Regions from separate parts of the Pseudomonas promysalinigenes genome, predicted to be linked through region 1. Evidence: riboswitches for the same ligand, from Rfam matches in the RefSeq annotation. Region 1 holds a riboswitch; each other region holds the start of a gene.
The links. A riboswitch is a leader RNA that binds a small molecule or an ion and turns the genes downstream of it on or off. The one in region 1 is predicted to bind cobalamin.
Positions count from the first base shown of each region.

Region 1 (10,243 bases):
TGCCGTAGAACGCGCGTTGGTTCTCGGGTGCGTGCTCCATCAGGTAGGCGCAGGCGCCTGCGTATTCGCCGCCGGCAGAAAACCCCTGCAGGCATCGCGCCAGGGTCAATAGAGCAGGTGCGGCGAGGCCAATGCTGGCATAGGTCGGCAGCAGGCCGATCAAGGTGGTGGAGCCAGCCATCAGCAGGATGGTCAGCGACAGGATACGCTTGCGCCCGAAACGGTCGCCAAGGGCGCCGAACACGATGCCGCCGAGCGGGCGTAAAGCGAAGGCCACGGCGAACACCGCGAAGGTCTTGAGCAGGGCGACGCTGGCGTCTTCACTGGCGAAGAACTGGCTGGCGATCAATGTGGCGAGAAAGCCATACACCGCGAAGTCGAACCATTCGACGAAGTTGCCGATGGCCGAAGCGGCGATGACCCTGCGCAGGGTGGCGGGGGGTACCTCATGCGATATGGACATACGCAAGCTCTCCGGTTTGCAAAGGCAGCCTTGATGAGTGTGGCGCGCTCAGGGTGCGCCATCGGTATTATCAGGGCCAGTAGACCGGTGCTTGTGGGCGTGCGCATCGTCGAGGGCGACATCCGGATGCCTGTGGGCGTTACACCGTGAATACCACGCCGGTGCGTGAGGCGGCATTACGGATGTGTTCCTGCATGGCCTTCTGCGCCCCCGCTTGGGAGCGACGGGCAAGGGCGCGGAGGATCTTGCGGTGTTCCTCCCAGGTTTCCATCGCCCGTTCCGGGCGGATGAAGGGCAGTTTTTGGCTTTCCAGGAAGATGTCCTGGCTGGCGGTGATCACTTGCAGCATGGCCTGGTTGCCGCACGCCTGCAGTAAGTGTTGGTGGAAAGCGAAATCCAACTGCGCTGCGGCTTCGAAGCGCCCGGCTTTGAGCTCCACACGCATGGCTTCGACGTTCGCTTGCAAGCGGTCGATGTCGTGCGCAGTCATCGCGAGGGCCGCCTGGCCGGCGGCGAAACCTTCCAGCGCGTAGCGCAGTTGGAAGGTATCGCTGGCCGACACCTGCTCGGCGTAGGGCCAGGCAAAGCTCGACGACGCAGGCGCCGAGGCTTGTACGAACACGCCTTTGCCTGGCTGGACACTGACCAGGCCCAACGCGCTGAGCGACGACAGTGCCTCACGAAGCGAGGCCCGGCTCACGCCCAGCTGCTCGGACAGATCGCGCTGTGACGGCAATGCGTCACCAGGCCGATATTCGCCATCGTCGATCAATTTGCGGATGCCTTGCAGGGCTTGTTCGGGGACGGCGCGGGGCAGGGTGTCGTGCATGCTGTTCAGACCGGTCGGAGGGCGATGACCTTGGCTTTTTACGGCCATTGACGGGCGCTGGCAAGCGTTGCTCCGCCCTGGCGCAGCCCAGCATCGCCCTGCACGAAAGCAGGGCGTGAACGCTGGAGATTGAATGGCAGGCGGGCAACTGTTCAGACCAGTAAGACCGTGTGGAGCAGTGTTTGCGGCGTTTCAGCCGGTTTTGGCATGGCCCATGCACTGCTCCGATCGCCCCTTACCTTGAACCTCTGCGAGGCCATTCGATGAAGACTTTCCGTACCCTGTTACTGGCCAGCCTGATGTGTGGCGGCGCCCTGGTATTGCCCACCGCCAAGGCCGATGCACTGGCTGACATCAGCGCACGTGGTGTGCTCAAGGTGGCAGTGCCACAGGACTTCCCCCCGTTCGGTTCGGTCGGGCCTGACTTCAAGCCCCGTGGCCTGGACATCGATACGGCGCAGCTGCTGGCCGACAAATTGGGTGTAAAACTTGCCCTGACGCCGGTTAACAGCACCAACCGGATACCGTTTCTCACCACTGGCAAGGTCGACCTGGTGATCTCCAGCCTGGGCAAAAATCCTGAGCGTGCAGCCGTGATCGACTTCTCCAGGCCCTACGCACCGTTCTACCTGGCCGTATTTGGCCCGGCCGAGGCGGACATCGCCAACATCGATGCCGTAGCAGGCAAAACCATCAGCGTCACCCGCGGCTCGATCGAGGACATGGAACTGAGCGCCGTGGCGCCCAAAGGCGCAGTCATCAAGCGCTTCGAAGACAACAACTCGACCATCGCCGCCTACCTTTCCGGGCAGGTCGAACTGATCGCCAGCGGCAGTGTGGTAATGGCGGCCATCGCTGAGAAAAACCCGGCCAAGGTGCCGGTGATGAAGGTCAAGCTCAAGGACTCGCCTGTTTACGTGGGGCTGGCCAAGAACGAGCCGGCGTTGCTGGACAAGGTCAATGCCACGCTGGAAGCCGCCAAGGTCGACGGCAGCCTGAACCGCAACGCCGAGAAATGGTTGAAACAGCCGCTGCCGGCCGACCTGTGAGTTGCATCCGGAGCTTGTAACCATGGCGTATGCGTTTGATTTTGCCCCTGTATTGGCCCAGAGCGACCTGCTGCTCAAAGGCGCTTGGTTCACCTTGCAGCTCACCGCCGTCGGCACGCTGCTGGGTGTGGCCATCGGTGTACTTGGCGCTGGTGTGCGTGCCTGGCGAGTACGGCCTTTCGACCTGCTGTTCGGTGTGTACGTCGAGTTGATCCGCAACACACCTTTCATCGTTCAGCTGTTCTTCATTTTCTTCGGCCTGCCGGCGCTGGGTGTGCGCCTTACCGAGTGGCAAGCCGCCGTGCTGGCCATGGTGATCAACCTCGGAGCCTATTCCACCGAGATCATTCGTGCCGGTATCCAGGCCATCCCCAAGGGGCAGTTGGAGGCAGCCGCAGCCTTGGCCATGAGCCGCTTCGAGGCGTTCCGCCATGTGGTGTTGCAGCCTGCGCTGGCGAAAGTCTGGTCGGCGCTGACCAGCCAGATCGTGATCGTCATGCTGGGGTCGGCGGTGTGTTCGCAGATTGCCACCGAGGAGCTGTCGTTCGCCGCCAACTTCATCCAGTCGCGTAATTTTCGCGCCTTTGAAACTTACCTGCTGACCACCTTGCTGTATCTGTTCATGGCCATCGTGCTGCGTCAGCTGCTGGCCTGGGCGGGGCAGCGCCTGCTGATGGGGAAACGCTGATGGACTTCACCTTCTGGGACATCTTGCGCAATCTGCTGATCGGCCTGCAATGGACCCTGCTGTTGTCGCTGGTAGCGTTTGTGTGTGGCGGTTTAGCGGGCCTGCTGGTGCTGGTTGCGCGGTTGTCCCAGCACCTGATGGTGCGCAGCCTGGCCAGGGGCTACATCGAGCTGTTCCAAGGTACGCCGCTGCTGATGCAACTGTTCATGGTGTTCTTCGGCATTGCCTTGTTTGGCCTGGACGTGTCTGCCTGGATGGCCGCCGCGATTGCCCTGACCCTGTTCACCAGCGCCTTTCTCGCTGAAATCTGGCGCGGTTGCGTCGAAGCGATACCGCGCGGCCAGTGGGAGGCCTCCGGCAGCCTGGCGCTTAGCCGGATGGAGCAGTTGCGCCATGTGATCCTGCCTCAGGCCATGCGCATCGCCGTGGCACCGACGGTTGGCTTTTCCGTGCAGGTGGTCAAGGGCACGGCGGTGACCTCGATCATTGGTTTCACCGAACTGACCAAGACCGGCGGCATGCTGGCAAACGCCACGTTCGAGCCGTTCATGGTCTACGGCCTGGTCGCGCTGGGCTATTTCGTACTCTGCTACCCGCTCTCGTTGAGCGCCCGTTATTTGGAAAGGAGGCTGCATGCCCCTGCTTAGAGTGTCCGCGCTGCACAAATACTATGGCGACAACCACGTGCTGAAGGGGGTCGACCTTGCCATCGAGGAAGGCGAGGTAGTAGCCATCATCGGCCGCAGTGGCTCAGGCAAGAGCACCTTGCTGCGTACCCTCAACGGCCTGGAATCGATCAGCGACGGTGTTATCGAAGTGGACGGCGAATACCTCGACGCTGCCCGAGCCGACTTGCGTTCCCTGCGGCAAAAGGTCGGTATGGTGTTCCAGCAGTTCAACCTGTTTCCCCACCTGAGCGTGGGCGAGAATGTGATGCTCGCCCCGCAGGTGGTGAAGAAGGCCAGCCGCACCGAAGCGCGCCAGTTGGCCGAACAGATGCTGGCGCGGGTTGGCCTTGCCGAAAAATTCGATGCCTATCCTGATCGCCTCTCCGGTGGCCAGCAGCAGCGAGTCGCGATTGCCCGCGCCTTGGCGATGTCGCCGAAGGTGTTGCTGTGCGACGAGATCACCTCGGCCCTGGACCCGGAATTGGTCAATGAGGTGCTCGGGGTGGTTCGCCAACTGGCCAGCGAGGGCATGACCCTGATCATGGTCACTCACGAAATGCGCTTCGCCCGTGAAGTTGGAGACAAGCTGGTGTTCATGCACCAAGGCAAAGTGCATGAAGTGGGCCACCCGCGTGAGGTGTTCGCCGCGCCGCAGACGGCGGAGTTGGCCAATTTTATTGGAGCAGTGGCGTCGGCCTAAGGACGGCCGACACGCCACGGTGCGTACTCAAGCTCGCTGTAGCCCTCAGCCACGCCGTTGGCATTCGCTGAATAGCCCGGCAGCAGGCTCAGGTTCGTGGCCAGGCAGCGGGCATTGAGACGGGCCTGGAGCTCGCTGTCCAGCCGAAAGTCGGCTGGCCGCAAAGGGTGCGGGTGAATCTGCACCAGGCACTGCTCGACTTTGCCTTGTGCATTGCCCTGGTAATACACCGACACGCTGCCAACGCTGGTTACCGGTTGATCGCGCAGTAGGTGCTGCCAGAAAAATGCTCGCTGCGCGTTTGCCTGACCCCGCAGTGATGCAGGGTCTGCTGCAGGCAGCATCACGACCAGCGGGGCGATGACGTCGACTGTATCCTTGGCCTCATACAACGCTGCAGGTACGCGGGGGTAGATGGTCTTCCAGCACTGCGCTTCGACCAGCCTTGCCAGCGCCTTGAAGTTGCTCAGAGGTACGCCAGCCGGCAGCAGCTTTTCCTGGCCCGGTGAAGGCTGGGCCTTGCAAGCGATGGGTGCGGAATTTGCGTCCAAGGTGATGCGCAACCTCACTACACCGACATGCCGACCGCTATAGGTGGTGGCGATTGTCTGGATGAGCGCTTGCTGCATGTGCTTGGCGAAGATGCCCGTTGCAGGGGGCTGCGCGTCTGGTACAGCGCGAGCCTTGCAACCGGCCAAAGTGAGGGCGAATAAGATGGTCACCAAGGTTTTTGACACAGGAACGTCCTTGCGTGTGCTTGAGCCGGAACTTCGGCCCCGGGGTGGATGGCGTGCATATTCTCCCTGACCGCACGCGCAGAAGTGACTGCTGATTGTGTGGGAAACATCTTCTCGTGCGCGTCGGCATTAGCGCCACCACTCACTTGCGCGCCTGTTCCTCCAGCGCCTGCAACGCCTGCTCGATCTGTTGCATGCGCTGCTCGGCCAGCGCCTGGGCGTTTTTGTCCTGTGCCGTTTCGCGCATCAGCCCGGTGAGCTTGTCGCTCAGCCGCTGGCCTTCTTCGGTGTCTTCAAGGGCCTTGGCCTTCGCCGGGTCGTGGGTGGCGGCAACGATGGTGGCGAACTCGGCATCGGTGAAGTTCTTCTTGCTGTAGAGCTTGAACAGGTCCTGGCGTTGATCCTCGACCGTGAGGTATTGGCGCAGGACGCTGCTGATTGTGGCGGCATTCAAATGCGGGTGGGTGCGGGTGAGCAATGCCGCCATGCGTTCGATGTTGTGGTCGTAGGCCTCCTGCAGCGGCAGGTTGGCCAGAATCTGCTCCTCGCGCGAAGGCTTCTGATCGCAGGCGGCAACGGCGCAAATCAACAGCAGGGGGAACAGCAACGTCTGTATGCGGGGCATGGGGGTGGCCTTGGGCGCGTTTTGCAGGGGTGGATTATAGCGGGCTACGGTGCTTGGCCAGCAGTGCGCCGGAGTAAAAAAACGCGAGCTCGCAGTGTAGGACGCTTCCTACGTCATAGGCCTAGAAGTGGAACCTCTCGTTCATTTTCATCGCCGAGCATGTTGTTTACCGTCATTGTCATCGGCGATGACTGAGGAAGGACGCTCATGGCACATCTTGCGTTGTACAAACTCGACCTGCTCGACGCCTTTGAGGCTCGCAAGGCCGACTGGACCTATGCCGACCTGGACAAACTGCTGACCAAATTCAGGCCGTCTTCCTGTTTGGAGGACGGCAAAGGGCTGATCATCGCGGCGCACAAGGAGGGAAGCTGGCCCAGGACCGTGAAGCGCTACTTGCTGACGCACTACCTGGTGCATCAACACATCGCTTGTGAGCTCGACGAGGTATTTACCGCCGTGGTGGCGACCTTGACTGAGCAGGAGCGGCAAAACTGGGGGGTGTGAATGCGGCCAGGCACGGGTCTCACGGCACCCGAAAGCGCAGGACAGGCGTACCATCGTAGGGGTCGGTCAGGTAATGGGCATGCACCCTGAAGGTGCTCAGCAGCCGCTCAGGGGTGAGCACCTCCAGCGGTTTGCCGAGGGCGACCAGGCGTCCCTGGTCAAGCACAGCGACCCGGTCGCAGGTCAGGGCCTGGTTAAGATCGTGCAAGGCAACCAATGTGGTCACCGGTAACCCCTGCACCTGCTGCAGCAAGCTGAGCTGGTGCTGGATGTCGAGGTGGTTGGTCGGCTCGTCGAGCAACAGCACCTGAGGCCGCTGAGCCAAGGCGCGGGCGATGTGCACGCGCTGGCGCTCGCCGCCGGACAATGACCGCCATACGCGAGTGGTTAGGTGCGCAGCATCCAGATCGGCCAGGGCTTGCTCGACGATTGCGCGGTCTGCGCTGGAAAACGGCGTCAGCGCTGACAGCCACGGTGTACGGCCCAGGGCAACGGCATCGAACACGCTGATCGCGTCGAGGGTGTCGGCTTGTTGCTCGACCAGCGCCAAGGCTTGTGCGACGCGCCGACGTGGCAGGCCTGCCAGCGGCTCGCCCAGCAATTCAACACTACCTGAACTGGGTGTGCGCAGGCCTGCTAACAGTTTGAGCAGTGACGATTTGCCCGAGCCGTTAGGGCCGACGACGGCCAAGGTTTCACCGGGTATCACGCTGAGCGTGATGTCGCACAACACGGCGTGGCCTGCCAATTTCAGGCCCAGGCCGCTGCATGCCATGGGTGCTGGTTGTACGCTGTGCATGACCGTCATGGGCGCCCCCGGCGACTGATCAGGATCAGGGCAAAAACCGGTGCACCCAGCAAGGCAGTGACCACGCCTACCGGAATGACCTGGCCGGCGATCAGGGTGCGCGACAGGATATCGGCGGCAATCAGGAACAATGCCCCACCCAGGGCGCTGGCAGGTAGCAATCGGCCGTGGCCTGGGCCTAGCAGCAGGCGCAAGGCGTGGGGTATCACCAGGCCAACGAAGCCGATGGCGCCGACGATCGAGACCATCACCGCCGTCACCAGCGCCGCGCAGCTGATCAGTAGCAACTGGCTGCGGCGCACCGCGATGCCCAGAGACGCCGCCGAGTCAGAGCCGAACGTAAAAGCGTCCAGCGCGCGGCGGTGCCACAGGCACACCACCAAGCCGAACAGGGCTGCAGGGAAGGCCAGCCATACCGAGGGCCAGCGTACGCCGCTGAGGTTGCCCAGCAGCCAGAACAGAATGCCTCGGGCTTGCTCGGCGGTGGCTGATTGGGTGATGAGCAAGGCGGTGAGGGCATTGAACAACTGTGAGCCAGCGATGCCGGCGAGAATTACCTGTGCGTTGTTGCTGTCGGGCCCAGCGGCGCGGGCCAGCACCAGTACCAGGGTGAACGCGGCAAGGGCCCCAAGGAAGGCACCGCCAGACATACTCAGGGCCGCACTGCCAAGCCCCAGCAGCCCCACCAGCACTGCGCCGGTGGAGGCTCCGGCCGAAAGGCCCAGCAGGTAAGGTTCGGCTAGCGGGTTGCGCAGTAGTGCCTGGAGAATGACCCCGCAAGTGGCCAGGCCTGCACCGCAGGCTGCGGCGACCAGCGAGCGGGTCAGGCGGTAGTTCCAGACGATACCGGCATCGATCGGATCGACCGGATAGCCGGCTTGCCACAGGTGATTGGCCAGCACCTGGCCGACGACGCTTGGCTGCAAGTGGGTCTCACCGATGACCGTGCCGGCCAGCACGGCAGCGAGCAAGGCCAGCAGGGCCAGCGTGCTGTAGAGCAGTGCTTTGATCATTGCGCCGCGTGACCACTGGCGAAGGCTGCAGATAACGTTTGCAGCCCACGGAACAGGCGGATTCCGGCCTGCATCGCTTCGGCGTCGAGCAGGATGATACGGTTATGCTTCACCGCATCCATGTGCTTTGTCACCGGGTCCTTGCGAAGGAATTCGAGCTTTTTCTTATAGTCATCGGCAGGGTAGCGACGGCGGTCCATGCGCGCGATGATCAGCCAGGTAGGGTTGGCCTTGGCCAAGGTTTCCCAGCCTACGGTCGGCCACTCTTCGGTCGAATCGACTACGTTGCGCACCCCCAGCGTGCGCAGCATGAAGTCAGCTACGCCCTGGCGGCCGGCCACATATGGGGCGGCGGCGAGTTCGCTGCTGGAGAACCAGAACAGTGCCGAAGTTTTGCTCAGGTCTTTGTCGCGCAGTTGCAGCCTGGCGCTGGCCAGGCGTGCTTTGAGGTCGGCATTGAGGGCTGCGCCGCGCTCCTGCACGTCGAAGATCTCGGCCAGCTGGCTGACACTTTTGTAGATGCTGTCGACCTGAAACGCCTGCAGACGAGTGCCGTCGGCACCCACCAGGTTGTCCTTGCCCTCGCAGTCCGAAGGCAGCAGGTAGGTTGCAATGCCCAACTCAGCGAACTGCTCGCGGGTAGCCACCGCCCCCTGAGCGCCCACCATCCACTCGAATTGCACGGCCACCAATTGAGGACGCTTGGCCACGACTGCCTCGAAACTCGGCTCGTTGTCGGCCAGGCGCGGTACCCTGGCATTGACTGCCTGGTATTCGGGCAGCACGTTGTTGAACCACAGTGAGGTACCGGCCAGCTTGTCGCCAAGGCCCAGCGCATAGAGCATTTCGCTGCCTGCCTGGCCGATGGTGACCGCACGCTCCGGGGCTTGGGCGAACGTCTGCGGCATACCGCAGTTCTCAAGGGTCAGCGGATAGTGAGTGGTACCGGCCTGGGCCAGGCCGGTGAAGCTCAGGCTTGCAAGCCAGGCTATAAGACGGGGCAGCATGCGGGGCGATCTCCTGACGGACAGTTCTGGTGAGGAACGCACGGACAGGCATCGCCGGCCCCCTGCTGGCGCAGAGGCAACCCGGATAGCCATCCCGGACACCCCGCCGGTTGGTGATATGCGCCGGCAGGTCTCCTGACTGGTGCGTCCTCGCCCGGCTCCAGCCTTCCCGGATCGAATCACCCAGTGGCATCGATGGAGCAGGCTCGGCACCTACAGTTGCGGGGGCAGTTCCGATTGGCACGCCATGGGCGAGCCCGGGATTCCCTATTGATTCCGTGATGGAAACCGGCGGGCGGCATGGTAGACCATCAAGCCGCCGGGCAAAAGGTCAAATCAGAAGTACTTCAGCCAAGCGATATCGCGCCGGCGTGCCTTGAGCCGGGCGAACCCACGCACCGGCACGTACAGCGCCCCAGCCAGCAGCAGCGACATCAGCCACACCGCGCCGATGCTGTCAAAGCCAAAGTGCTCACCGTGGTTATGGCCCCACAGCGCCGTACCGGCCAGGTACAGCAGTTTGAGCACGTACAGGTGCAGCAGATAGAAGAACATCGGCGCTGCACCTAGCACTGCCAAAGCACTGATCCAGCGGGCATGCCCTGCGCGTTCGAAGGCGCGGAGCAACAGCATGCCGCAGCCCAGGGTCAGCGCCAGAAACAGCAGCGAGGGTGGGTATTTGGTGATGTTGAAAAAGCTCATCAGCGTCTGCGTAATGGTCGGGTAGCCGGCCCACGGCGCATCACCGTAGCCGTTATACAGGCGCAATACCATGAACCCGAGCAGGGCGACGGCGCCGGCCACCAACAGCCGGTGCTGACGCTGGCCGGCATCGCTGCCTTGGGCGAACCACGGGCCGAGGGCATACCCCAAAGCGATCACTCCTATCCATGGCAATACCGGATAGGACGTGCGCAAGCGCAGGCCGTCGGTCACGTCTAGCCAGCTTCGGTCGTGCAGCATCGCCCAGGGCACATGCAAGGCCGACTCCACACCGAAGTGCAGGTTGTCGAGCAGGTTGTGGCCAGCAATGATCAGTGCTGCCAAGCCCAACAGGGCAGGGCGCGGCAGCCAGACCAACAGCGACAGGGCGATCATGCTTATCCCTATGGCCCAGATGACCTGCAGGTAAATCACGCCCGGTGGCAG
Region 1 is NZ_CP077094.1:2,011,228-2,021,470, forward strand. Features, by position in the region: gene HU725_RS09150 (MFS transporter) at 1-463, opposite strand, end outside; gene HU725_RS09155 (FadR/GntR family transcriptional regulator) at 603-1,292, opposite strand; gene HU725_RS09160 (transporter substrate-binding domain-containing protein) at 1,556-2,341, shown strand; gene HU725_RS09165 (amino acid ABC transporter permease) at 2,364-3,029, shown strand; gene HU725_RS09170 (amino acid ABC transporter permease) at 3,026-3,676, shown strand; gene HU725_RS09175 (amino acid ABC transporter ATP-binding protein) at 3,663-4,397, shown strand; gene HU725_RS09180 (hypothetical protein) at 4,394-5,134, opposite strand; gene HU725_RS09185 (DUF2059 domain-containing protein) at 5,277-5,759, opposite strand; gene HU725_RS09190 (hypothetical protein) at 5,967-6,266, shown strand; gene HU725_RS09195 (ABC transporter ATP-binding protein) at 6,286-7,074, opposite strand; gene HU725_RS09200 (FecCD family ABC transporter permease) at 7,071-8,087, opposite strand; gene HU725_RS09205 (ABC transporter substrate-binding protein) at 8,084-9,094, opposite strand; cobalamin riboswitch at 9,203-9,402, opposite strand; gene HU725_RS09210 (acetyltransferase domain-containing protein) at 9,431-10,243, opposite strand, start outside.

Region 2 (10,243 bases), 550 kb from region 1:
TGCCCGAGGCTAGCCAAGGCCAGCGCGGCACTTTCGGCCACGCCCCAGCAACCTGTTTGGGCGAAGGCGACCGCAGACCGGTGACTGAGTTGTGCTTGAAATGCGTGCAGCTGGTCGGCCTCGAAAAGTACCAGTGGCAGGTGGTAACGCGTGGCGAGTTGTTGCAGGCCAGGCTCGTCGGCTTTACTGGCGATGCTGGCAATGCCGCGCAGCGCTTTGGGCTGCAGCCCATGAAGGGCTAGCACTTCATGCAACAGTTGATCGAGCGCTTGCACTGGGCAGCCTCGGCGGCAACCAATGCCGGCATAAAGTGCCGGCATTAGTAAGTGCGTGCTCATCAAGCGTGGCTGGCGCGGCGATAGAGCCAGGCACTGAGTAAACCCAGCGCTATCCAGAACGCTGCGTTGGTCAGCCAGGAGGCGATCTTGAACTGGGTTTCCAGGGCTTGCGGCGCCAGGCTCTCGTGAACGTCGGGCTGTGGCGCCCCGATCACATGGGGCACTACCAGCAAGACGGCACCTAGCGCCTTGAGCAGGCCATGGCGGGCGAATACCAGCAGTGCCAGGCCGGTGGCGGTGGCGGCGGCCGTGCCGATCCACCAGCTCTGGCGCTGACCCAGATCCGCAGCGGCGGTGCCGGGTAATTCTGGCGGCAAGCCCAGGGTGGGGGCCAGGCAGAACACGGCAAAACCGGCCAACCCCCAGAGCGCCCCAGTGCTGGTGCGGCCTGGTTCGCGCAGGCTGTAAAGGGCGGCGAGGATCAGTGCGAAGCCGACCGCAACCACCAGGTTGCCGCCCGTCGTGGAGAGGATGCGCTGCCAACCATCTTCTGGCGACCAGGCTTCTTCACTGTGGCTGTGCCCGGCGTTCGCCTCTGCGTCATGGCTATGGTGCTCGGCGCTAGGGGCGGCAGTTTCATAGGTTTCCGCTTGGAGGATCAGTGGTGCGACCCAGAAGCTTTGCAGCACTGTCAGCAGCAAGGCTGCGAGCAGGCCGCTGAACCCGGCGGTGCTGGCGATACGCTTGATCATGATGGCCTCAGTGGCAAGGGAAGGCGGCGCTGTGGCGGGTGTCGTGTGCGGCGTTGTGCACGGCCTCTATGTGCGAGAAGCCGGCAAAATACACTAGGCACAGACCTAGAAGGCTGGCGCCTATAGCGATGGCCATGCGTTGGCTGAGGGAAACCTGTGTAGCGATGCTGTGATTGGCGCTGGTGACTGGCATGATGCGATCCTCTGCTTTGCTTTTGTCAGTGCAATGGGCACGAGCGCGGCAGCCCCGGTTGCCAGACAACCAGGGGGATGCGACAGCGCCCGCCCACCGCGGGGTGTTCATGAGCGCCAGGCCGGTCTCCGGGCTTGCGAGGAGGAGCATGGCTCCTTGAAAAGCATCACCTTCCCATGCACTACGCACTGGCACAGTGGTCTTGATGCTTCGCTCGCTTACCGTTGCGGGGGCAGCATCGGGTTTGCCTGGCCCTGGCGAGGGCCTGAGACGCACCGATTTCCCGTTTCACCCCAAGGGGGCACCTGACGCAAGGCATAAGGAGAGCACGGGGCGGTGGTGGCGTCAAATCCAATAAACCGGCTCGCGCTTGCGCTCGCTTCAACACCTGCAATTCTTGCTCTTGCTCTTGCTCTTGCTCTTGCTCTTGCTCTTGCTCTTGGCTTTTGCTTCTAAGCGCACGGTAGTTCAGGCGACACAGATTGCGACTTCAGGAGGCCGGAGTGAGGCCTCCTGAAGTCGCATTCGGCGCTTGCTGAACTACCGCGCGCTTAAAAGCAAAAGCAGAGGAGGGCAAAAGCAATGCAACAGCAGGGCAAAACAAGGCCAAATGCCTATGCAGGAGCGTGGACGATAGTTGACCACCTGCCACCCCCCGCGTAGCCTTGCTGCTTCGAGGTTCTTCGGCCAGGCCGAAGCTAAGACGGGAACGCGGTTGAAGCCGCGGCTGCCCCCGCAACTGTAGGCACCGACAATGGATCGACACAGCCACTGCGCCAACGCGCGGGAAGGCGTCCATCCGCCACTAAGCCGTTCGCACGGCAATGGTACGGTGCAAGCCAGGAGACCTGCCTCGTTCACGATTTCGACTTTCAACCGGGCGGGGTGATCCGGTGGCGAACGAGCCCGGCCAGCTTGGCCTGCGGCTATCGTCCCGTGTGCCCGCGCTAACCTGCCAAGGGCAACACGACATGAAAACATTGGCCAAGCTCCCCGTCACTATCGTTACAGGCTTCCTCGGCTCAGGCAAAACCACGCTGCTGCGCCACATGCTCGATAACGCCCAAGGCCGCCGCATCGCGGTCATCGTCAACGAGTTCGGTGAGCTGGGCATCGACGGCGAAATCCTCAAACAGTGCAGTATCGGTTGCACCGAAGAAGAAGCCAGCGGCCGCGTTTATGAGCTTGCCAACGGCTGCCTGTGCTGCACGGTCCAAGAAGAATTCTTCCCCGTCATGCGTGAACTCGTGGCGCGTCGCGGCGACCTTGATCACATCCTCATCGAAACCAGCGGCCTGGCCCTGCCAAAGCCGTTGGTACAAGCCTTCCAGTGGCCAGAAATTCGCAATGCCTGCACCGTCGACGCGGTCATCACTGTGGTCGATAGCCCAGCCGTGGCCGCTGGCACCTTCGCTGCCTACCCAGAACAAGTCGATGCGCAACGCAAGCTCGACCCCAACCTCGATCATGAGTCGCCCCTGCACGAATTGTTCGCCGACCAGCTGGCCAGCGCTGATCTGGTGGTGCTCAACAAAGCCGACCTGATCGATGCCCAAGGCCTGGCCAAGGTCCGTGCCGAAGTGGCCGAGGAGCTGCCGCCAGCGGTCAAGGTCATCGAGGCCAGCAGCGGCCGCCTGCCGCTGGACGTGTTGCTGGGCATCGGTGCGCAGTCAGAAGTGCATATCGATGGCCGCCGCACGCATCACGATTCGCACCATGACGGCGACGACCATGATAACCACGATCACGACGCTTTCGATTCGATCTCCATCGACCTGCCCGAGGCGGACGAAAGCTTGCTTCTCGATGCCTTGACCCAACTGGTGGTCGAGTTCGGCATCCTGCGTGCCAAAGGCTTCGCGGCCATCCCTGGCAAGCCAATGCGCCTGCTGGTGCAAGGGGTCGGTACACGCTTCGACAAACATTTCGACCGTGCCTGGCGCGCCGACGAGCCCCGCATCACGCGTTTGGTATTGATCGGTCAGGACCTGGACCCTGGGCAGCTTGAAGCTCGCCTGCGCAAGGCGCTGGGCGCCTGACCCATGCACCTGCTGCGGACCCAGCCCGGTGGTTTCGTACCGGACGACAGCATAGCCGATCTCGGCCAGACGCCCGCTGAGCTGGTGATTCTCTGTAGCGGTGATTCGCACTTGGCATTGCTTGCCGAAACCGCTGAGCAGCTCCCTGACGATTTCCCCAGCATGCGTCTGGCCAATCCGATGCAGGTGCAGAACCATGCTTCGGTCGACCTGTATGTGGATCGGGTGCTGCGCCATGCCAAGCTGATTCTGGTATCGCTGCACGGAGGCGTCGGTTACTGGCGCTATGGTGTAGAGCAGTTGGTGGAACTTGCCTCGCGCGGCGTGCAATTGATTCTGGTGCCTGGCGATGATCGCCCGGACCCAGAGTTGACTGGCCTGGGTACGGTCACCGGCGAGGCGGCAGAGCGCCTGTGGCACTACTTGCGTCAAGGCGGCAAAAGCAATGCGGTGAACTTGTTCCACTGCTTGGCCAGCCAGTGGCTGGGGCGCGATTATTCATGGGACGAACCCCAGCCTTTGCCGCGCACTTCGGTGTATCACCCAGGCAAACCAAATGCCCGGCTGGAAGACTGGTACAGCCACTGGGCCACGGACTACCCGGTGGCCCCATTGTTGTTCTATCGCTCGCACCTGCAAGCAGCCAATACCGCATTCATCGACGTGTTCTGCGAACGTTTGCAGGCGGCAGGCCTGAATCCGTTGCCCATCGCGGTGGCCAGCCTGAAGGACAGTGCCTGCCTGGAGCAGGTCGAAGCCTGGCTGGACGAAGTGGGCGCCGAGGTGTTGATCAACACCACAGGTTTTGCGCTGTCCAGCCCGGAGCACCCCAACTTGCGCCCGTTACGTCGAGATATTCCGGTGCTGCAAGCCATCTGCGCCCAGGACAACCAGCCTGGCTGGGAAGCCAGCGAGCAAGGGCTGGGTGCCCGCGACCTGGCCATGCACATTGCTTTGCCGGAACTGGACGGGCGCATCATCACGCGCCCTGTGAGTTTCAAGGACATGGCCTGGCGCAGTGAGCGCAGTCAATCCGATGTGGTCTGTTACCGTGCCCACCCCGAGCGCATGGACTTCGTTGCCGAACTGGCGCGCCGCTGGGTAGAACTGGCGCGCTTGCCCAACGGGCAGAAGCGGGTGGCCCTGGTGTTGGCCAATTACCCTACACGTGATGGCCGCATTGGCAACGGCGTCGGCCTGGACACCCCGGCAGCCGCCCTGAACATCCTTAAAGCACTGCAAGCCGAGGGTTACCCTGTCGCAGCGCTGCCCGACAGCGGTACGCAACTGATTCATCAGTTGCTCGGCGGGGTAACCAATGATCTCGAGCATATCGACCAGCGCCCGTGCGCCCAGAGCCTGAGCCTGGCGGACTACCAGGCGGCGTTCGCGCGCCTGCCCGAGGCCAACCGCCAAGCAGTGCTGCAGCGTTGGGGAACACCCGAGCAGGACCCCATGTACCGTGGCGGACGCCTGATGGTGGCCGGCTTGCGCTTCGGGCTGACGTTCGTGGGCATTCAGCCTGCTCGCGGCTACCAGGTCGACCCCAGCGCCGTTTACCACGACCCGGACCTGGTGCCACCGCACGGTTACCTGGCGTTTCACTTCTGGTTGCGCCATGCCTTCGCCGCCGATGCGGTCATCCATGTCGGCAAGCATGGCAACCTGGAATGGCTACCAGGCAAGGGCGTCGGCCTGTCCGCCCAATGTTGGCCAGACGCCTTGCTCGGGCCGCTGCCGAACATTTATCCGTTCATCGTCAACGATCCGGGCGAGGGTGCGCAGGCCAAGCGTCGAACGCAGGCGGTGATCATCGATCACCTGATGCCGCCGCTGACCCGTGCTGAAACCTATGGCCCACTTCGGCATCTGGAACAGCTCGCGGACGAGTTCTACGAAGCGCAATTGCTTGACCCGCGTCGGGCGCGTGAACTGCAGCGGGACATTCTTGAATTGGTCAAAGCCAACCATATTGACCGCGAGTTGCAGCTCGAAGGCCAATTGGATGATGCCGCGCTGTGGCTACCGCGCCTGGATACCTACCTGTGCGACCTGAAGGAGTCGCAGATTCGCGATGGCCTGCATATCTTCGGGCAGTCGCCCCAGGCGCGTCTGCGCATCGATACCTTGCTGGCCCTGTTGCGCGTCGAGCGTGGCGATGGCCGGGGCGGCAATGCCAGTCTGTTACGTGCGCTAGCCAAAGCTTTTGAGTTGGGCTTCGACCCTCTGGACAGCGACCTGGGTCAAGCCTGGTCCGGCCCACGCCCGGCATCGCTGCAGGCTTTGCTCCAGGGCGTGTGGCGCACCTGCGGCGACACCCGTGAGCGCCTTGAGCTGTTCGCCCTGCAGATCATCGAGCAGGCACTGCACGGCAGCGTTGCACTGCCCGCTGGGGACCAGTGGCAGAGCGTGAAGCAGGTGATTGCAACCCTGCAGGCGCAGGTCGCACCGCAACTCGATGGGTGTGGCGCGGCCGAGATGAACGGCCTGCTGGCTGCACTTAGCGGGCGCTTTGTCCCTGCAGGCCCCAGCGGCGCGCCAAGCCGCGGCCGCTTGGACGTGTTGCCCACCGGCCGCAATTTTTACACGGTCGACGTGCGCAACCTGCCAACCGCGACAGCTTGGCGCCTGGGGTTCGCCTCGGCCAATCTGATCCTGGAGCGGCACCTGCAGGACCATGGCGATCATCTGCGCCAGTTGGGGTTATCGGTGTGGGGTACGGCGACCATGCGAACAGGCGGTGACGACATTGCCCAGGCCATGGCCTTGATGGGCGTGCGCCCGGTCTGGGCGTCGGGCAGTCAACGCGTGGACGACTTCGAAATTTTGCCGATAAGCCTACTGGACCGGCCACGAGTGGACGTTACCCTGCGGGTTTCAGGCTTTTTCCGCGATGCCTTTGGCAACCTCATACGGCTCTTCGATGCAGCAGTGCAAGCAGTGGCGGCATTGGACGAACCCGATGATCTGAACCCGTTGGCCGCCCGCGTACGTCTCGAGCGCGCCAGCTTGCAGGCCCAGGGGCTAGATGCCGAGCAGGCAGCGCGCCAGGCGGGTTGGCGCGTGTTCGGGGCCAAACCAGGCGCCTATGGTGCCGGTGTACAGAACGCCATCGATGGCCGCCTGTGGCACGGCCGTGAGGACCTCGCCGAGGTTTACCTCAATCACGGTGGCTACGCATACGGGGGCAGTGACGAGGGCACACCGGCGCGTGCCGAGTTCGCCCGTCGCCTGAGCCAGGTTCAGGCGGTATTGCAGAACCAGGACAACCACGAACACGATCTGCTTGACTCCAACGATTACTATCAATTCCAAGGTGGCATGCTGGCTGCTTCGGAAACCCTCGCTGGGTCAACAGTCGCAAGCTACCACGGTGATCACAGCCAGGTTGATCGCCCTCGCATTCGCACCCTCAAGGAAGAACTCAACCGCGTGATCCGTGCCCGTGCACTGAACCCGAAATGGATCGACGGGGCCAAACGTCATGGTTACAAAGGGGCATTCGAAATGGCCGCGACCGTTGACAATCTGTTCGCCTTCGATGCCACCACCCACCTGATCGACGACCATCATTACCAGTCGCTGGCCGATGCTTACGTGCTGGACCCAGCGACCCGCGATTTCATGCGTGAGCACAACCCTGAGGCGCTGCGCGACCTCACCGAGCGTTTGCTCGAAGCCCAGCAGCGCGGGCTTTGGCAAGACCCAGGTGAGTATCGCGAGACCCTTGAGGAGCAATTGCTCGACGGCGAGGAACAAGCTTGAAATGAGTGACCCCCAACAATTTCCATTGGCAGCCGTAGTTGGTGCCGACGCGCTCAAGCTGGCCCTGTGCCTGACTGCTATCGACCCCAAGATTGGCGGCGTGCTTATCGAGGGGCCGCGCGGTATGGCCAAAAGCACGCTTGCCCGCGGCCTGGCCGACCTGCTGGATGAAGGGCCGTTTGTCACCTTGCCCCTTGGGGCGACGGAAGAACGTCTGGTCGGTACCCTGGACCTCAACGCTGCGCTTGGCCAAGGCCAGGCGCAGTTCTCGCCCGGCGTGCTGGCACATGCCGATGGTGGTGTGCTGTATGTCGATGAGGTCAACCTACTGCCCGATAACCTGGTGGACCTGTTGCTGGATGTGGCTGCCAGTGGCACCAACCGCGTCGAGCGCGACGGGATCTCTCACCGGCACAGTGCCCGTTTCGTGCTGATCGGGACCATGAACCCAGAGGAAGGGGAGTTGCGCCCGCAATTGCTCGATCGCTTCGGGCTGAATGTGGCGCTGCAAGGCCTGCCAGCGCCGCAAGAGCGTCAACAGATCATTCGTCGGCGGCTGGCCTTCGACAATGACCCGCAGGCGTTTTGCGAGCAATGGGCTAGCGCCCAAGGTCAATTGCGCAGTCGCTGCCAGGTGGCGCGCCAGGCCCTGGCAGCGATCGCATTGGATGATCAGGCATTGGCCTGGATCACCGAGCGCTGCTTTGCAGCTGGCGTGGATGGCCTGCGTGCCGACCTGGTCTGGCTGCGTGCAGCCCGAGCCCATTGCGCCTGGCGCGGTGGGCAGGTGATCGAGCAAGCCGATATTGACGCTGTGGCCGAGTTCGCTCTGCGTCATCGGCGCCGCACGCCGCCTGATGCGCCGGCGGCCTCAGGCGCGGCGCAGCCGGGCGGTGACAGTGCCGGCGAGGGTGGTCAAGGGGACTGGGGGGCGATGCCTGCGCAACCTGTGAGCAGTGGAGCGCGGCGAGAGGTACCTAATTGGGCAAAAAAGCCCTAAGCATCCGCCAACCTGCTGTGGCAGTGGCGGATGCCATGCCAGGCACCGGTAAACTTTCAGGCGCTAGAGGCGAACGAACGCGACAGGCCGTGTCAGGTCGGGTGGCTTGGTTACCAACATTGCTTAGGGGGCGCCCCACCTCACGCCAGGACATTGTCTGGCAACAGCGCCTGGGCCGCACCAATGAGTTGTGGTTAGTGATCGTCGACGCCTCGGCATCGACCCGGCGTCATCAGGCCCTGGCGCAGGGCAAAGGCCTACTGGCCGAACTGTTCGACCAGGCTTACCGTCAACGTGCCCGTCTGGCTCTACTGACTGTCAGTGGGGGGGCTGCGCAATGGCAGCGTCACGGCCTCAAGGCGTCAGCGAGCCTGCAGCCATGGTTGCAGGCCCTCGGCGCCGGAGGCGGCACGCCTTTGATCGCAGCCTTGGAGACAGGTCGGCTCTGGCTGCAGGCCCGGCAAAAAGCCCATAGCCATGAACTGCAGCGTTGCATCATCCTTACCGATGGCCGGCTCAAGCGCTGGAATACCTTGCAACCCATGCCGTGCGCGACTGTGTTGGTGGACATGGAATTGGCGCCTGTGCGGGTGGGCCGCGGGCGGCAGATGGCCACGGAGCTTCACGCCGACTATCAGCACATCGAGCAATTCAAGGTGCTGGTAAGTGTTAAGTGATCGACGCGTGTGTGGCACTTTGTCGCAATAAGGAAGTTGCCAGAACGGCAGTTGGGAAGTTAGACAAGTGCGTGCAGGGCACACACTTGTGCTCAAACCGCGAAATTACTTCGGCATCGACCAAGGCTGCAGGTCGTAACCTTTTTGTGACAGCTCTGCACGCACTTCCTCAATCAAGCTGGCCCATTGTGCAGGGTCAGAATAGATACGCGATGGAACTTGCTTACTGCCAATTCGGGTGCTGGTGCGGTCGATGACCGCCAAGCTCAGCTCACCGGTTCCGTTGGGCGCATCCCAGGCTACACAGTGGAAGGGCTCGAAAGCATGGTCGGCAATCAGCAGTGCTTCGTTGACACGGAGCGGGGCATTCATGGTTCGGTCTCTCTATGGTCCCAAACATCTAAATAGGGCCGCGTGACTGCTACGTCGCTACCGGTTTATCGCGATCCGCAGTGCGGGGTTATTTGTACTGATGCTCCAAGTTGGGGGTGGAGTCACACAGGGGGTGTAAATTTTTTTGAGTCTTGCGCAATTTCTTGCCTGCGCCGCCTGTGACGCTGATGAATTTGAAAAATTCCCGAACGCACCCGGTGTGGTGCAAATCTGCAGACAGACGGTCGTTGGCACTGTCAGGTTCGTTGCTACTGTTAAATCGGCGCCGCAACTTGCTGTTTTCACATATAAAACCAACAATTGGCGCCAAGGAACGGTCATGCACGAGACTGCCGCTCTTCGTCGCCTGCTCATCGTCGACCCCTGTGACGACTGCCACCGTTTGCTACCAGCCCTGGAAAGTGCCGGTTGGGTAGTGCACACCTGCAGCCTGGACCAGGCGCTCGAGCACCGATGCGATATCGGCCTGCTGCGCCTTCAGGGCTCGCACCTGCAGCATCCGGACGCAGTCAAGGACATGATCAAACGCAGCAACACCGAGTGGATCGCCGTGCTCGATGCCCAGCAGCTGCGCATGCCAAACGTTGGGGATTTCGTCTGCGAATGGTTCTTCGATTTTCATACTTTGCCTTTTGACTTCTCCCGCGTGCTGGTAACGCTCGGCCGGGCGTTCGGCATGGCGCGTCTGCGCGGCCAAGGCACTTCAAGGGTGGATGCGTTGGAGCATGAACTGCTCGGTGACAGCCGCCCGATTCTGGAATTGCGCAAGTTGCTCGGCAAACTGGCACCAACCGAATCGCCGGTGCTTATCCGTGGCGAGAGCGGCACAGGCAAAGAATTGGTTGCGCGGACACTGCACCGGCAATCCCAGCGTAGCGAAAAGCCGTTCATCGCCATCAACTGCGGCGCGATCCCTGAGCATTTGATCCAGTCCGAGCTGTTCGGGCATGAAAAAGGTGCTTTCACAGGTGCACACCAGCGCAAGGTGGGGCGTATCGAGGCGGCGCACGGGGGTACGTTGTTCCTCGACGAAATTGGCGACCTTCCCTTGGAATTACAGGCCAATTTGCTGCGTTTTCTCCAGGAAAAGAACATTGAGCGTGTGGGCGGCAGTCAGCCAATACCGGTCGATGTTCGCGTGTTGGC
Region 2 is NZ_CP077094.1:2,559,753-2,569,995, reverse strand. Features, by position in the region: gene HU725_RS11645 (cobalamin biosynthesis protein) at 1-320, opposite strand, end outside; gene HU725_RS11640 (CbtA family protein) at 338-1,030, opposite strand; gene HU725_RS11635 (CbtB domain-containing protein) at 1,038-1,223, opposite strand; cobalamin riboswitch at 1,326-1,547, opposite strand; cobalamin riboswitch at 1,883-2,093, shown strand; gene cobW (cobalamin biosynthesis protein CobW) at 2,195-3,262, shown strand; gene cobN (cobaltochelatase subunit CobN) at 3,266-7,027, shown strand; gene HU725_RS11620 (magnesium chelatase ATPase subunit I) at 7,029-8,027, shown strand; gene HU725_RS11615 (vWA domain-containing protein) at 8,063-8,704, shown strand; gene HU725_RS11610 (hypothetical protein) at 8,810-9,076, opposite strand; gene HU725_RS11605 (sigma-54 dependent transcriptional regulator) at 9,417-10,243, shown strand, end outside.
Region 2: linked by a shared signal. The riboswitch ahead of HU725_RS11635 (CbtB domain-containing protein) and the one ahead of HU725_RS09205 (ABC transporter substrate-binding protein) in region 1 are both predicted to bind cobalamin.

Region 3 (10,243 bases), 780 kb from region 1:
GGGTGCCGACCAAATGGGCGAAGACCCCGCCGCGATTGATGTCGGCCACCAGGATTACCGGGCAGTCGACCGCCTCGGCAAAGCCCATGTTGGCGATGTCACCGGCGCGCAGGTTGATCTCGGCCGGGGAACCTGCGCCTTCGACCATCACCACTGGGTAGGCCGCACTGAGGCGTTGGTGGGAGGCCAACACGGCCTGCATGGCGATGGCCTTGTAATCGTGATAAGCCACGGCATTCATGCTGGTGACCGCACGACCATGGATGATCACCTGCGCCCCAGTGTCGCTGTTGGGCTTGAGCAGTACCGGGTTCATGTCGGTGTGGGGCGCCAGCCGGCAAGCCTGGGCTTGTACCGCCTGTGCGCGGCCGATCTCACCGCCGTCGGCGGTCACCGCGCTGTTGAGCGCCATGTTCTGAGGCTTGAACGGCACCACCCCGACGCCCTGGCGCAACAGCCAGCGGCAAAGGGCGGTAACCAGCGTGCTTTTGCCAGCATCGGAGGTGGTGCCTTGCACCATAAGCGTGGTCATGCCGTTTCCTTCTGATAATCGGCCAGGGCCTGGGCCAGGCGCTGCTCGTCGGCGGCAGTCGCTGGCAAACCCAATCGCACTGCGCCAGGCTGCTCGAACAGGCGCACCAGGATGCCCCGGCGAGCGAGAAACTCATGTAAAGCCGCCGCCTGCTCGCTGCGCACATACTGAAACAGATCGCAGCCGCCACTGGGTGCAAGGCCATGATTCAGCAGCACTACGGCAAGCCGTTGACTGGCCTGGGCGCAGCGTTCGATCTGCGCCCGATGGGCCTGTTGGTCGGCAAAGCACGCTTGGGCCAACACCCGGGTAGGGCCATTGACCGTCCAGGGCCCGAGCGACTCAGCCAGACTGTGCAACAATGCAGCGGGTGCCACCACGCAGCCCAGACGTACACCGGCCAGGCCAAAGAACTTGCCGAACGAGCGCAGCACGATCAAGCCTGGGCGCTCGGCACAGTCGGCCAAGCTATCGTGCGGCGTGGTGTCCATGAACGCCTCGTCGACCACCAGCCAGCCGCCCCGCTCTGCCAAAAGCCCATGCCACGCCAAGAGCCGCTCTCGCGGCACTCGCTGGCCCGTTGGGTTGTTCGGGTTCACCAGCACCAGTACGTCCAGACCAGCCAGTGCAGCCTCCACCTCGTGTTCAGCCAGCTCGATCAGTTCATGCCCAGCGCGCCGCCAGGCGTAGGGATGCTCTGCATAACATGGCGACAATATCCCTACACGCCCCGTTGGGCGCAATGTCGGTAGCGCCTGAATCGCTGCCTGGGAGCCAGCTACTGGCAATAGTTGCGCCGCGTGGTAATAAGCGCGCGCCGCCTCTTCGAGGCCATCTTCGGTCTCGGGCAAACGCGCCCAGGCGTCCAGTGGTATCGGTGGAATCGGATAGGGCCAAGGTGCGATGCCACTGGAAAGGTCGAGCCACTCTTCGCGCGCGATTGCGTAGCGCTGCACCGCGCGCTGCAGGCGCCCGCCATGTTCAAGCATTGACGTAAGCCCCTATGCAGATCACCAGCACCCACAACCACACACCTCGCTGCACCAAGCTCCAGCCGCGCTCGATGGCATCGGCATCGGCCACAGGCCCCTCGCCCAGGCGCGGGCGCTCGTGCACTTGGCCGTGGTACACCGCTGGGCCGCCCAGCTCTACGCCAAGGGCGCCAGCGCCTGAAGCCATCACCGGCCCAGCATTGGGGCTGTCCCACAGCGGCGCCTGCTTGCGCCAGCAGGTCAATGCCAACCGCGTTTTGCCAAGCAGCGCGTAAGTCAACGCCACCAGGCGGGCAGGAATGTAGTTCAGCACATCATCGATACGCGCCGCGCACCAGCCAAAGCGCTCGAAGCGTTCATTGCGGTAGCCCCACATAGCGTCCAAGGTGTTGCTCAGGCGGTACAGCACCACCCCTGGCGCGCCAGCCACCACGAACCAGAACAACGCGGCGAACACCGCGTCGCTGCCGTTCTCCAGCACCGACTCGGTAGCCGCGCGGGCAACAGCAGGCTGGTCCAGGTCGCGGGTTTCGCGACTGACCAGAAAACCCACACGGCGCCGCGCCTCGTCCAGGTCACCGAGGCGTAAAGCATTGGCCACCGGCAACACATGCTCACCGAGGCTACGCAGGCCCAGGGCGCAATACAGCGCCAGCACGTCTATCAGCCAGCCGACACCCGGCAGCCAGGACAGGATCAGCGCCACAAAGGTCAGGGGCACCACGGCCAGGAACCAGGCCGTCACGCCGTGGCTACGCCAACCGCGCCCGCCCGCGTTCAGACGGCGCTCCAGCCCTGCCGCCAGGTTGCCGAACCCCACCAAGGGGTGCCGGCGTCGGGGTTCGCCCAACAGTGCATCCAGCGCCACGCCGGCCACGGTTAGCAGCGCTACGCTCATTGACGCTCTCCCCATCGATTCTCGAACAGCATCTCAGTCAAAGGCCGTTCCTCGGCCCAGTTTTCCTGCACCAGCATCGGTTGTGCGTAGAACTCCGTGACCGGCCCCAGGCACAGTATCGCCACCGGTTTGGCGCCGGGCGGCATACCGAGCAACGCGGCCAGGGCTTGAGGGTCGAACAGTGATACCCAACCCAGCCCCAGCCCTTCGGCGCGGGCAGCCAGCCATAGGTTCTGGATTGCGCAGGCCAGCGACGCCAGGTCCATCTCCGGCAAGGTACGGCGGCCAAAGATGTGCGATTCTCGGTTATCCATCAGTGCCGCCACCAGCACCTCGGCGCAATCGCTGATGCCCTCCACTTTGAGCTTCATGAAATCATCCGAGCGTTCGCCCAGCGCTTGGGCGGTGCGCACCCTCTCCTGCTCCACCAGCGCCTGGATGCGCCCGCGCAACTCGCACTGACTGATGCGGATGAACCGCCAAGGCTGCATCAGGCCGACACTCGGCGCCTGATGCGCAGCGGCCAGTAGGCGACCCAGCAGCTCGGGCGCAACCGTGCCACCGGCGAAGTGGCGCATGTCGCGCCGCTCACCGATTGCGCGGTAGATCGCGGCGCGCTCGGCGGCGCTGTAGGCGTGATCGCTCATGGCCGCAACAGCGCCGCCGCCGCGTCAGGGTTGGACGGGAAATAGAAGTGCACGTAAGAGGCCGTCAAACGCCCCAAGCGATACACCGCTTCGTTGCCGCGCCCGCCATTGGGGCTCAGGCCGCGGGCGAGCGGCTCAAGGTCGGTGCTGGTCAGCGAGTGATGATAGGTATGCCCACGCAGGGTGCCCTCGGGCAGTTCCACGGCCTGTAGGGCCAAGGCAGCCAGGCGCTTCTGCATGCTCGCCTCGCCCGGCAGCAAGCCCAACAGCTCAGCACGCTCGCCTGCTACGTCTGTCAGCGCCTCGAGCAGGTACAGCATGCCCCCGCACTCGGCCAGCAGCGGTTTACCCTCGGCATGATGGGCACGGATCGCTTGGCACATCGAAATGTTGGCCGCCAATGCGTGGTGATGCAACTCTGGGTAGCCGCCGGGCAGATACAGGCTGTCTACCGCGGGCAGTGCCCGGTCATGCAGAGGCGAGAAGAACACCAGCTCAGCGCCAAGCTGGCGCAACAGGTCAAGGTTGGCGCCGTAGATAAAGGCAAAGGCTTCATCACGTGCCACGCCGATCCGCACCCCATCGAGGGTTGCGGTGCACCCCTGCGGCGCCGGCGCGGCGAACGTAACCGGCGGTGGCAACGCGGCGTCGCAGCTGGCACCCAAGGCTTGCGCAGCCGCATCCAGGCGGGCATCGAGGTCATTCAACTCGCTGGCCTGGACCAACCCCAGGTGCCGGCTGGGCAACTCGATGCCACGCTCGCGCGACAGGCCGCCATACCAGCGCAGGCCCTCGGTCAGGCTACCTTCGAGCAATTGCGCGTGACGTAGGCTGCCGACACGGTTGGCCAGTACGCCAGCGAAGGGCAGGTCGGCCTGGTAACGTGCCAGGCCCAATGCCAGGGCGCCAAAAGTTTGGGCCATGGCCGTGCCATCGATGACCGCCAACACCGGCACTCCAAAGTGTCGTGCCAGATCGGCACTCGATGGGGTGCCGTCGAACAGGCCCATCACGCCTTCGATCAAAATCAGGTCTGCCTCTTGTGCGGCTTGCCACAGCAACCGACGGCTCTCCTGAGCACCGATCATCCACAGATCGAGCTGGTACACCGGGGCACCACTGGCGCGCTCGAGGATCATCGGGTCGAGAAAGTCCGGGCCGCATTTGAATACCCGTACCTTGCGGCCCAGGTTACGGTGCAAGCGGGCCAAGGCCGCGGTCACGGTAGTCTTGCCCTGGCCAGAGGCAGGTGCCGCGATCAGCACCGCTGGACAGCTGCGGGGTTCACTCACAATTCGACGCCCTTCTGTGCGCGGACCCCGGCCTGGAAGGCATGCTTGAGCATGCCCATCTCGGTGACGGTATCGGCCAGCTCGACCATTTCAGGCTTGGCCGCGCGACCGGTGACGATCACATGCTGCATCGGTGGCCGGGCCTGAATGTCAGTGAGCACCTGGTCCAGGTCGAGATAGCCGTGCTTGAGCGCGATATTGAGCTCGTCGAGCACTACGAACTGCACGTTCGGGTCTTGCAGCAGCTGGCGCGAGACCGCCCATGCCGCCTGGGCGGCAGCGATGTCACGCTGACGATCCTGGGTTTCCCAAGTGAAGCCCTCACCCATCACGTGGTAGCGCACCTGCTCGGGGAAGCGACGGAAGAACAGCTCCTCGCCAGTGCTGTTGCGGCCTTTGATGAACTGCACCACCCCGCACTGCATGCCATGGCCCAGGGCACGGGCAAGCATACCGAACGCCGAGCTGCTCTTGCCCTTGCCGTTGCCGGTGAGCACCAGCAGCAAGCCGCACTCGTTGGGGGAATTGGCGATGCGCTCGTCGATGACCGCCTTCTTGCGCTGCATACGCGCCAGGTGGCGCTCGTCGCGTTCGGTGAATTCGCTCATGGAAGGTTCTCCGCAGGCTGCGGCCACGTGGGCAGTGGCGGCAGGTAAAAGGCGGGCAGACGGAGAACGCGCAGCAGCCACGGCCGAGGCCGCGATGCACCGCACATCACCCTCCGTGATGCCGTTGGCAGTATCAGGCCGGTCTCCGGGCTCATGAGCGGGCCGTGGGCCCAGGGCTACGCGCCTTCCCGGGTGTTCACACCCAGTGGCACTGCGCGGCCGTCACTCATTTACCGTTGCGGGGGCAGCGCCGGAATCGCGCCATGCTGGCGACCACCGGCTTCCCAGTTTCACCCTGCCCAGTCGAAGCTGGCAGGGCACCTGAAACACGCCGCGAAGGTTAGAGGGTTGCACCGGGACCGTCAATCGGCGTGGCCATGCAGAGGAACCCGGTGTTCCCTCAGCGATTCTGCGCCAGGTGCTCCTGGGGAATCACACGCTTGGCCTGCAGATAGGCTTTGGCCCAGTAGCTGTTGGACAGGTAATCCAAGCGTACGGTACCGCCAGTGGAAGGCGCGTGCACGAAGCGCCCTTCGCCCACATAAATGCCCGCGTGACTCACTTGCGAACCGCCGGCAGTGGCGAAGAACACCAGGTCGCCCGACTGCAAGGCGTTGATGCTCACCGTGGGCGCGCGCATCACGATCATCTCGCGGGTCGAACGTGGCAGGCTGATACCAGCAGCATCGCGGTACACGTAACCGATAAGGCCACTGCAATCGAACCCGGAATCCGGTGTATTGCCACCCCAACGGTAAGGCGTACCCACCAGGCCGATAGCACGGATCAACACGTCGTCAGCCAGCGGCGAGCCCTCTGGCTGGCTGTAGGTGATGGTGGGCTGAACCACAGGCGCAGGCGCCGGGGCACGGCTAGAACAGGCGGCAAGTAAAGCCACCATGGAAAGGAATGCGAAGCGCGCCATCATCTTCATGGCCAGAACTTCCTGTCAAAGACCGACCGGCCGGAGCCGAAAAGAGTTGAGAATTTAGATTAGACGCTTTCTGTAAATGCGCACGGCGGCGAGCTTTTTTTATCAAGCAACACCGCCGTGGCAGGGTACATCATTTTGATATCAGTTGCGCGCGATATTGGTCGTCGGCGCCATGGCCAAGGCACGCTTGGCTTCGATGAAGGTCTTGCTCCAGTAGCGGTCACCGAGGCTGTCGATGCGCACACCGCCGCTACGACGGCTGCTGGAGTGGATGAACTGGTTGTCACCCAGGTAGATACCGGCGTGGCTCACACGGCCACGGCCATTGGTGCTGAAGAACAGCAGGTCGCCTGGCTTGAGCTTATTGCGCGCCACCTTCGGCGCATCGACGTTGATCATCTCGCGGGTGGAGCGCGGCAGGTTCATGCCAGCTTCCTCGCGGAACAGATAACCGATGAAACCGCTGCAGTCGAAGCCCGACGCTTCAGAGGTGCCGCCAAAGCGATAGCGAGTGCCGATCAGCGACATCCCACGCTCCAGAATGCTGTCTGCCAGCACCGGAAGCTGGTACGGCTTGCTGCTGGAGAAGGCCTCCAGATCGTCTTCAGTGGCCTGCTCTTCTTCACCGAAGACCGACGAAGGCGAGGCTTTGACTTTGTTGACCGACTGCGAGGCAACCGGGGTGTGATCCTGGGGCTGGGAAACTGGGCCTTGGGCCGCACAGCCAAAAAGCAGGGTCACGAGTGCGAGAGGCACGAGGGGTGCGAAGCGCTTTAGCATGGGCACGACCGTGTCAGTAATCCTTTAGAGGGAGGGAACTATGCCCTCTATCATGGCCATTTGCAAATTTTATCGAAAAAAATGTGACTTTTTCGTTTTACCCCTCAAAGCCCTGTGTTTACGGGGCTTACCAGCCGAGGGTTTCCTTCAGGAACGGGATGGTCAACTTGCGTTGTGCCTGCAGTGAGGCCTGGTCGAGGCGCTCGAGCAAGTCGAACAGTGCGCTCATGCTGCGGGTGCCACGGGTGAGGATGAAATGGCCGACTTCGTCGGTCAGGTGCAGGCCGCGGCGCGACGCCCGCAGCTGCAGGGCACGCAGCTTGTCCTCGTCGGACATGCCGCGCATCTGGAACACCAGCGCCAGGGTGAGGCGCGACTTGAGGTCGGGCAGCTTTATCGGCAGTTCACGAGGCGAGGCCGAGGCAGCCAGCAACAGGCGGCGCCCGCTGTCACGCAGGCGGTTGAACAGGTGAAACATCGCCTCTTCCCAGTCCGCCTTGCCGGCAATGACGTGCAGGTCGTCGATACACACCAGTTCGTATTGAGCGAGGTAATCCAGCAGCTCCACACCACGATCGAGCAATTGCGCCAGCGGCAAGTACACCGCAGGTTCGCCACGCTGTTGGAAGCGATGGGTCGCCGCCTGCAGCAAGTGGCTGCGCCCAACGCCCTGTTTGCCCCACAGATAGATGAGGCTCTCTGTCCAGCCAGCGTCGGCCTCGCAAAGCCGCTCGACATAGCCCAGCGCCGCGGCATTGGCGCCCGGATAATAGTTGATGAAGGTGGCGTCATCGCGCAGGCGCACACCCAGGGGCAACTGGATTGGTGGTTTCATGCTCGCGGGCAGTCGACAGGGACCGCAGGGGGCCTTTGGTGAACAATCTGCAAAGTCTATACCTGCAATGCAGGGCGCACAATCACGCAGCCGGATAGCCTTAGTAAAATCAACGGGTTACCCGGCGGCTCGGCGTGGTTACAGATCAGGGTCGATATCCCCGGCGTACATGTCCGATTCCTTGTACAGGTCGTGCACATGACGCACCAGCACCATGATCACGGCAGCCACTGGCAAGGCCAGCAGTACACCCGTAAAGCCGAACAGCTCGCCGCCAGCGAGAATGGCGAAGATCACTGCCACCGGATGCAATCCGATGCGGTCGCCGACCAGCAGCGGCGTCAGCACCATGCCTTCCAGCGCCTGCCCGACCATGAACACTGCGACGATCCCCAGCATCGGGTACAGGTCGCCGCCGAACTGGAATAGCCCCGCGATCAAAGCAGCCCCTATGCCGATGATGAAACCCATGTATGGCACGATAGCCGCCAGGCCCGCGAGCATGCCGATCAGCAGGCCAAGCTCGAGCCCGACCAGCATCAGGCCCGCGGAGTAGATCACGCCCAGTGCGAGCATTACCAACAGTTGCCCGCGCACGAACGCCCCCAGCACTTCGTGGCATTCGCTTGCCAGCGCCACCACCTGAGGTTCACGTTGACGCGGCAGCAGGCTGCGCAGTTTGGCCATCATCAAATCCCAGTCACGCAACAGATAAAAGCCCACGACAGGGATCAGCACCATGTTGGCCAGCCAGGCGATCAGCGCTAGGCTCGAGGCAGTGGCATGGGACAGCACCATGCCGACGATGTCGGTGGTCTTGTCCATGTGGGCGCCGATGGCGGCTTTGATCTTGTCGAACTTCCAGAAGCCGTCGGCCAGCCCCAGATGGCCTTGCAGCCAAGGGAGCGCCACGTGCTCCAGCCAATCGAGCATCTGTGGCGCCAGTTCGTACAGGCGCAGCAACTGCTTGGCCAGCATCGGTACCAGTATCAGCAGCAGGGCCATCAATATCAGGGTGAACAGGCCAAACACCACCACCACACCCCAGGTACGTGACAGGCCGATACGCTCCAGACGATCGACCAGCGGGTCGGCCAGGTAGGCCAGCAAAATGCCCACCAGGAATGGCGTAAGAATGTTATGCAAGCTATAAAGCAGCACCACGATCAGCAGTACTGCACCCCACCCGATCCAACGACGCATGTCAGTCATCAATAGGCCCCTTACCAGCGAAACCGCAGGCCATCGAACGGCTTGGCCGAGACAGGCGCAGGGGTGACCGGCTGGCCTGGTGCAGCACCTGGGCTTAGCGTGGGCGCTGCAGCAGGCGGGGCCTGCTCGGCCGGCACTTCCTGCAACTTGGCCAGGCCCAGCTGCGCCCGTAGCTGCTCACGATTACCGCTCACCGCATAGGTCAACGTGCCGCCATCGGCCAACTGCAGGCGCGGGCCATAGGGCTCAAGTACACGGGAAAGCTCGGCATAGCGTTGCAGGTTCATGCCTTGCACCTGCAATTGCAGCTGGCTGCTGGCACCGGCCTTGATGACGTAACGTGGCGCAAGCCGGTTACCCACCGCAAGCATCACAGCATCGGCAAGTGCAGCCTGGTCACCGGCTTCAGCAGTGCCCTGCTCATGCTGGTCACCCAGCCACAGTTGCCATTTACCTTGCCATTTGCCGTCGGCCTCCTGGGCGTGCACCGCCAACAGGGCATCGGCTCCATAGCGTTGCGCCGCATCGCGCAGCGGTGCAGGGTCATTGCTTTCGAGCTGCTTGGCATTGGCCAGCAGTTGCTCCTGCAGGTCGGCCAGTGGCAGGCGCAGAGGCAAGCCACGGTGCTGGGCGGCGCGGCGCAATGGCTGGGCACTGGCCTGGCCGTCGCCGATCAGGTTGCTGCCATCGACACTATCGGTAAGCCACCAGCCGAGGATGGAGGGCCGGTTACTGCCCCAAAGCGCCAGGCCAGCTTTGCGCAAGGCACGTTCGGTGCTGCCGGGGTCGAACTCGACTTCCACCGATTCGGGCGGCCCGGCATCGGTACCGACTTGGTTGATTAGCGGTTGCGGGTTCTTGCGCAGCTCGGCCAAGCCAGGGTTCTGCGCCGCCTTGGAGTCGCCGGTCAGGCGCAACACCAAGGTTTCGAAGGCTTTGGCAGTGGCTGCGGTACGCGCCTCGGCGCCCTGCCCTTGAATCGGTTCGCGCACCTGATAGAGGCCAGAGACGGATTCGGCCTGCGCACCCATGCTGGCCAGTGCCATGCACCCTGCTGCCAAATAAATGAAAAGTCGCATGAGGATTCCTGTCCGGTTGAGCATCGAGCTTGTGATTTGCAGCTTATACACAAGCATGGTTATCAACCACCCACTTACCTTTTTCAGCAATTAACCGCCCTGCCCGTCGGCCTGAGGATGGCCGCTGCCCGGCAACCCTGATAAAATCGCGCGCCTTCACAGACCACTGACGTTTCAGGCAGCCGCCGCTTTCGAGCCGGCCTTGGCCGTCATGGTCGTTTTTACGAATCCCTCCCTCTTAAAGGCCTGGATCAATGAGCAAGCAACCCTCCCTGAGCTACAAGGACGCCGGTGTAGACATCGACGCCGGCGAAGCACTGGTCGAACGCATCAAGGGCGTGGCAAAACGCACCGCACGCCCTGAAGTCATGGGTGGCCTGGGCGGCTTCGGCGCCCTCTGCGAGATCCCGGCCGGCTACAAGCAGCCGGTGCTG
Region 3 is NZ_CP077094.1:1,234,720-1,244,962, reverse strand. Features, by position in the region: gene HU725_RS05780 (cobyric acid synthase) at 1-532, opposite strand, end outside; gene cobD (threonine-phosphate decarboxylase CobD) at 529-1,521, opposite strand; gene cbiB (adenosylcobinamide-phosphate synthase CbiB) at 1,514-2,422, opposite strand; gene bluB (5,6-dimethylbenzimidazole synthase) at 2,419-3,069, opposite strand; gene HU725_RS05760 (cobyrinic acid a,c-diamide synthase CobB) at 3,066-4,361, opposite strand; gene cobO (cob(I)yrinic acid a,c-diamide adenosyltransferase) at 4,358-4,969, opposite strand; cobalamin riboswitch at 5,089-5,309, opposite strand; gene HU725_RS05750 (C40 family peptidase) at 5,370-5,903, opposite strand; gene HU725_RS05745 (C40 family peptidase) at 6,045-6,683, opposite strand; gene hda (DnaA regulatory inactivator Hda) at 6,811-7,518, opposite strand; gene HU725_RS05735 (AI-2E family transporter) at 7,657-8,730, opposite strand; gene HU725_RS05730 (DUF2066 domain-containing protein) at 8,742-9,809, opposite strand; gene purM (phosphoribosylformylglycinamidine cyclo-ligase) at 10,064-10,243, shown strand, end outside.
Region 3: linked by a shared signal. The riboswitch ahead of cobO (cob(I)yrinic acid a,c-diamide adenosyltransferase) and the one ahead of HU725_RS09205 (ABC transporter substrate-binding protein) in region 1 are both predicted to bind cobalamin.